Linked DNA regions of Tardiphaga sp. vice304. The protein of the gene in region 2 interacts with the protein of the main gene of each other region in a pairwise test. Links are inferred from orthologs where the notes say so. Each region holds a gene or a part of one and is shown on either strand. Other genes may lie near its edges. The genes, in order: recO and recR.

The links.
Region 1: the proteins of recR (region 2) and recO interact in binary tests that used the Escherichia coli proteins (3 or more experiments, as listed by UniProt). The link is inferred for Tardiphaga sp. vice304 from one-to-one orthologs.

What each region holds. Positions count from the first base shown.
Region 1 is NZ_CP041402.1:3,669,284-3,672,502, forward strand. Bases 73-2,973 are described here. They hold recO (DNA repair protein RecO), read right to left. Parts: upstream 1,952-2,973; coding sequence 1,193-1,951; downstream 73-1,192. Other genes in these bases: parC (DNA topoisomerase IV subunit A), read right to left, coding at 73-274; FNL56_RS17410 (DUF3800 domain-containing protein), read left to right, coding at 434-1,213; FNL56_RS17420 (AI-2E family transporter), read left to right, coding at 2,060-2,973. In the rest of the region: more of parC, read right to left, coding at 1-72; more of FNL56_RS17420, read left to right, coding at 2,974-3,219. UniProt on the Escherichia coli protein: Involved in DNA repair and RecF pathway recombination.
Region 2 is NZ_CP041402.1:5,315,428-5,318,719, forward strand. The notes cover bases 199-3,172. They hold recR (recombination mediator RecR), read left to right. Parts: upstream 199-1,369; coding sequence 1,370-1,975; downstream 1,976-3,172. Other genes in these bases: FNL56_RS25355 (DNA polymerase III subunit gamma/tau), read left to right, coding at 199-1,029; FNL56_RS25360 (YbaB/EbfC family nucleoid-associated protein), read left to right, coding at 1,048-1,368; FNL56_RS25370 (hypothetical protein), read left to right, coding at 1,993-2,433; FNL56_RS25380 (AmpG family muropeptide MFS transporter), read right to left, coding at 2,628-3,172. In the rest of the region: more of FNL56_RS25355, read left to right, coding at 1-198; more of FNL56_RS25380, read right to left, coding at 3,173-3,292. UniProt on the Escherichia coli protein: May play a role in DNA repair. It seems to be involved in an RecBC-independent recombinational process of DNA repair. It may act with RecF and RecO.

The DNA.
Region 1 (3,219 bases), 1.6 Mb from region 2 along the record:
AGATCGACTGGTCGCCGTGCGGATGGAACGAGCCCATCACGTCGCCGACGATTTTTGCGGATTTCTTGAACGGCGTGCCGGGGTCGAGCCGTAAGAGCCGCATGCCATACAGGATGCGGCGGTGCACCGGCTTCAGCCCGTCGCGGGCGTCCGGCAGCGCGCGATGCATGATGGTCGATAGCGCATAAGCGAGATAGCGCTCCTCGAGCGCGTCACGCAGCTGCACTTCGTGGATCTCAGCCGGCTCTTGCGGCGGAATCAGTCTTTTTCCCATGCGCAGGGGTTAGCCGCAGAATGCGAATCGGGCAAGAAATGAATCTCAGTAAAGCACTTGCAAATCTTACCTAATAAAGTATATTTAAAGTTGTAGTTGGGATGGTCTGCATACGCAGACCGACGGGACGTACTGTCCTGCCCGGCCGCCTTTTTTGTCATGCATCTGCTGTATCTCGACGATTCAGGCTCCGTCACCAACGCATCTGACCGGCACATTGTGTTGGCCGGACTTTCGGTGTTCGAGCGCCAACCGCACTGGTTTGCCGGCAAGATGGACGATATCGCCAAACAATTTTGGCCGGACAATGCAGAAAATCTCGAATTTCGCGGCTCAGATATTCTGAGCGGCAAAAAGCACTGGCGGGGCATCAGCAAAGCAGATCGCTTCAAGGCCTATCAGGAAGCCCTCGGCGTTCTGCGGGTGTCGAACCACGTAACCATCTTTGGCGCAGCGATTCACAAAGCCGCATTGTCGCCCAATGATCCTATGGAATACGCCTTCGAGCAGCTCTGCAATCGCTTCGATCGCTTTCTCGGCAGACTGCACAAAGCGGGTGATACACAGCGCGGATTGATCATTTTGGACAAGTCGTCCTACGAAACATCCCTCCAAGGGCTTGCCTTGAATTTTCGTAAGTCGGGGCATCGGTGGGGACAGATTTACAATCTGGCCGACGTCCCGATGTTCGTGGATTCCATAGCCACAAGGCTGATCCAGTTTGCAGACCTTATTGCGCATGCGATCCGTCGCTATTTCGAAAAAGAGGATGCCTCACTTTTCGATATCATTGCACCGAAGTTCGATACGGTCGGCGGCGTCCATACACGGACTTGTTTATTTCGCACCGCTAGATGTCAAATGCAGCTGCCCCTCCTGCAAGCAACGCCGAACGTACTGACGTGGTTGCCCAGCCCATTAACCAGACGCAGAGTCTAGCCGCTGCAGGTGCTTCGCCACCGCATGGATGAAACCGTCCCGCGCATCCGAATGGCCCTGCCCGCGCGGTTCCAGCACGTTTCTCATTAGGAACCGGCCGGTGAGGTCGAAGCCGTCCTGCAGGTCCTGGTCGGACCAGCTGTTTCGACCGCCCTCGCCGCTCTCGCGCAAGAACGGCGGCAGCCGCATCAGGCGGTCGCGCCAGGGCTCACCTGCCGTGCGTGACACCGCACCGCCGGACTTCGGCGAGACGTAGATAAGGTCGGTGGTGACGCCGGTGGCGGCGCAGTTTTCCAGATCGAGGCCGAAGCCGAGTTCGGCCAGCATTGCCAGTTCGAAACGCACCACATGGATCGCCGCCTCGCTGACATCGTCAAAGTCGTTGAGGATGCGTTCCAGCATCTCGTAGATGTCCTCATGCGGGTCGCGCTCCGGCAGCAGCCGGGCCAGCGAGGCCAGATGGGTGACGCCATAGACCGCGTGGCCGGAGCCGAGCACCGTCGCGGCCCGCATCTTGGTCGCTTCCATCAAATAGTAGCCGAGCTGCTCGTCGATCCGCGCCCGCCAGGTCGCTCGCACCGAGTTGCCGGGCTGCAGCATCGGCCGCATCTTTGACCCCGCGCCGCCGCGCACCATGCCGAGATGGCGGCCGTGGTCGCGGGTCAACAGCTCGACAATGGCCGAGGCCTCGCCATGCTTACGCACCCCCAGCACGATGCCTTCGTCGGTCCATTCCATGGCGATGTTTTACCACAAGCGGTTGCCAGCGCGGAGGAACGTTTGTGATGCAGCGCGGTTGAAAAATGGCTTAGATGCGTCGTCCAATTGCGGACACAGGAACCTCCCTTGGTAGATATTGCTCCGATCCGCCTCCCCAAACCGCCGGGGACGGCGCTCATCAACATGGCGATGGCGGCCCTGATCGTGACCGGCCTGTATTTCGGCCGCGAGATCCTGGTGCCGGTGGCACTGGCCGTGCTGTTCAGCTTCGTGCTGGCGCCGTTCGTGATCCGGCTGCAGGCGTGGCGGGTGCCGCGCACGATGTCGGTGCTGGTCGCGGTGTTTATCGGCTTCTCGATCGTATTCAGCCTCGGCGGGCTGATGGTCTCGCAGGCCAACCGGCTGGCCGAAGAGCTGCCCGGATACCAGCAGACCCTGCGCGAAAAAATCCACGGCCTGCGCGGCTTCGCCACCGGCGGCTCCGGCACGCTGGAGCGCGCCTCGAAAGTGCTGCGCGAACTCGACAGCGAATTGCAGAACCCCAACGCCGGCCGTGCGGCGCTCGACGGCTTGCGCCGGCAGCCGGTCGACAAACCCATGTTGGTTGAAATCCGCCAGCCCGATCCCGGCACGCTGTCAACGCTGGTGGCGATCATCCAGCCCTTGATCCAGCCGCTCACCACGACCGGGATCGTCGTCATCTTCGTGATCTTCATCCTGCTGCAGCGTCAGGATCTGCGAAACCGCTTCATCCGCCTTGCCGGCTCGCACGACATGCAGCGCACAACGGCCGCGCTCGACGACGCCGGCGAACGACTGAGCAAGCTGTTTCTCAACCAGATGATCGTCAATGCCGCCTTCGGACTGCTGGTGGGGATCGGGCTGCAGGTCATCGGCGTACCTTCCGCCCCGCTATGGGGGCTGGTCGCGACCATCCTTCGTTTCGTGCCCTATGTAGGCTCGCCGATCTCGGCGGTGTTTCCGTTGATCCTGGCCGCCGCGGTCGGATCCGGCTGGGGCATGCTAATGGCGACCGCCGCTCTGTTCGCGACGCTGCAACTGATCGCCGGGCAGATCGTCGAGCCGCTGGTCTATGGCCGCAGCTCCGGCCTGTCGCCGGTCGCCATCGTGCTGTCGGCGTCGTTCTGGACCTGGCTGTGGGGACCGATCGGGCTGGTGCTGGCGACGCCGCTGACGATCTGCCTGGTGGTGGTCGGCAAACATGTCGACCGGCTGCAATTTTTCGACGTGCTGCTCGGCAACCAGCCGGCGCTGACGCCGCCGCA
Region 2 (3,292 bases):
GACCGTACGAGGGTCATCGACCTGTTCGATTCGCTGGCGCGCGGCGACATCGCCAGCGCTTTCGCCGAATTCCGCGAGCAATATGACGTCGGCGCCGACCCGATCGCGGTGCTGTCGGATCTTGCCGAATTCGTCAATTTCGTCACCCGCGTGAAGATCGTCCCGGCCACCGCCGACAATGTCGCGTTCGGCGAGACCGAGCGGCTGCGCGCGCGCGACTATGCCTCGAAGCTGTCGATGCGCGTGCTGTCGCGGATGTGGCAGATGCTGCTGAAGGGCATCACCGAGGTGCAGGGCGCGACGCGCCCCGCCGCGGCCGCCGAGATGGTACTGGTGCGGATCGCCTATGTCGCCGACCTGCCGACGCCGGACGAGGCGATCAAGATGATCGGCCAGAATAATGGCGGATCGGCGCCGATGATCGGCGGCAACGGCAATGGAGGCGGTGCGTCGTCATCGTCAGGTTCGACGGTATCGTCGATGCCATCCTCTTCGCCGCGCGCTTCGCTGCAGCGTGGCGGCGTCGAGATGTCGCCGCGCCCCCAGATGAGCGCGCCGGCACCGGCCGCCGCGCAGCCCGCCGTGCTGACGATCTCGACCTTTCCCGAACTGGTGGCCCTGGCCGGCGCCAAACGCGACCTGATGGTGCGCGCCGCACTCGAAGCCGACGTCCGGCTTATCAGGATAGAGGACGGCCGGCTTGAGCTCGCGATGGAGCGCACCGCGTCCCGCACGCTGATCAACGATCTTTCGCGAAAGCTCGAGCAGTGGACCGGCCGGCGCTGGAGCGTGATCGTTTCCAACGAAGAAGGCCAGCCGACGCTGCGTTGGCAACTTGACCAGCAGAAGGACGCCCGCAAGCAAGCAGCTCTAGCCGACCCGCGGGTACAGGAAGTACTGGCGCGGTTTCCCGGCACGGAAGTGACGGTGCGCCCGATTGTTCAAGAATTGCCAGGCACCGGCACCACCGACGCCGACCTTACCGGCGAGGACTCGACCGACGCGCTCGAAAGCGACGACGATCTCTAGACACGCAAGGATACGCCCATGGCTGATTTTCTCGGCATGATGAAGCAGGCAGCGCAGCTGCAGTCGAAGATGAAGGCGATGCAGGACGAGCTCGAGCACGTCGAGGTCGAGGGCCTGTCCGGCGGCGGCCTCGTCACGGTCCGCATGACGGCGAAGATGGAAGTCAAGAACGTCAAGATCGACCCGTCGCTGGTCAAGGCCGACGAGATCGAGATTCTCGAAGACCTGCTGGTCACCGCGCTCAATGATGCCCGCCGCAAGGCCGAGGCCGCCATGGCGGAGAAGATGCAGTCGCTGACCGGTGGCATGGGCCTGCCGCCGGGGCTGGGCCTCACCTGAGATGGCCGCTGGCGTCGCCGGACCGGAAATCGAAAGGCTGATCCAGCTCCTGGCGCGCTTGCCGGGGCTTGGCCCGCGCTCGGCGCGGCGCGCGGCCTTGCACCTGATCAAGAAGCGCGAGGCGTTGATGGCGCCGCTCGCCGGCGCGCTGCAGGTGGCGATCGATAAAATCCAGGTCTGCAAAAGCTGCGGCAACATCGATACGCAGAATCCGTGCACGATCTGCACCGATCCGCGCCGCGACCCCGCGACCATCGTGGTGGTCGCCGATGTTTCGGATTTGTGGGCGCTCGAACGCGCAAATGCCACAACCGGACGCTATCACGTTCTCGGCGCCACATTGTCGCCGCTGGATGGCGTGGGTCCCGACGATCTGACCATCGATGCGCTGGTCGCGCGCAGCCATGACCCCATGGTGACGGAAATCATCCTGGCGCTGAATGCCACGGTCGATGGCCAGACCACAGCACATTACATCACCGACCTCCTGACGGAGGCCGGCGTCAAAATCACCCGGCTGGCGCATGGCGTGCCGGTCGGCGGCGAACTTGATTATCTCGACGAAGGCACGCTGTCGGCTGCGATGAAGCAGCGGACGCTGTTCTAGACACTGGAAGAAACTGAATGACACGGTCCTCTATTCTGAATCTGTTCGGCAGCCTGGTGCTGGCGCTGTCCTTCGCCGGCGCGGCCCACGCGCAGACGCCGGCGCCTGCGCCCGCCCCGGCAGCGCCGGTGGTGCCAAAGCCGATGCAACTCGGCGACGTGCTGAGCGGCAAGCTCAGCGCGCTGCGCGTCCGCGCCGCGAAGGGCAAGCGCGCCAACAGCTTCCAGCTGGTCAGCGAGCCACGCCGGCTGCCCGCCCCGGCCGGCCTGTGCAATCTCGAGACCGGTCCGGAAACCTTCGAGATCGTCGCGGCCAACGACGCGCAGACCAAACAGTTGCAAAAGCTGCTCAACAAGGACGTGTCGCTGAAAGTCACCGAGGTCGCCTGCGCCGAACAGGCCGGGCAGATGAGCGAAGCGCTGGTGACGAAGTGGAGCGTGGTGTCGACGCCGAACTAGCAAGTCAGGCATCGGCAGCGGTGTTGGGTCACCTCTCCCCGTTGGGGAGAGGTCGGCGCGTAGCGCCGGGTGAGGGGGCGGCACCATCGACGGCCCCCCCCCCTCACCCGCCCGGCTTCGCCGGTCGACCTCTCCCCGGCGGGGAGAGGTGTCGCACCGCCTGAGCTTTGTAACCTCACGCAAAATTTCCGACGCTAAATCCGCACCGGTCCCAGCGCCTCGAAATGTCCACGCCGCTGCAGCCACAGCAGCAGCACGAGACTGGGCAGCGCCACCGCCATGCTGATGACGAAGAACACCGGCCAGCCCGTCGCCTGCGCGACATAGCCGGCGCCGGCCGAGAGGTAGGTGCGCCCGACCGCGGCCAGTGCTGTGAGAAGCGCGTATTGCGTGGCGGTGTGCAGCGGGTTTTTGCAGAGCGCCGAGAGATAGGCGACGAAGATCACCGTGCCGATCGCACCCGTAAAATTCTCTACCGTGATCGCCAGCGCCAATGCCCACTGGTTGACGCCGACCAGAGCCAGCCACGCAAAAGCGAGGTTCGACAGCGCCTGCAGCACCGCGCCGATCCACAGGCTCGCCGCCAGCGAATAGCGCCGCGCGACAAAGCCGCCGGCAAAGCCGCCGATCAGGGTCGCAGCGAGGCCGACGCCCTTGACGATCGCGGCATAGTCGTTGCGGGTGAAGCCGATATCGATCACGAACGGCGCCGTCATGGTGCCGGAAAATGCATCGGTCAGCTTGAACAGCACGACGAAAGCCAAAGCCGCCGAGGCATCCTTGCGTCCCAGAAACTCCGAGAACGCGCCAACCGCCGCCTTCAGCACGCGCGCAAACGCGCTCTCGCCGCGCGTTGCCG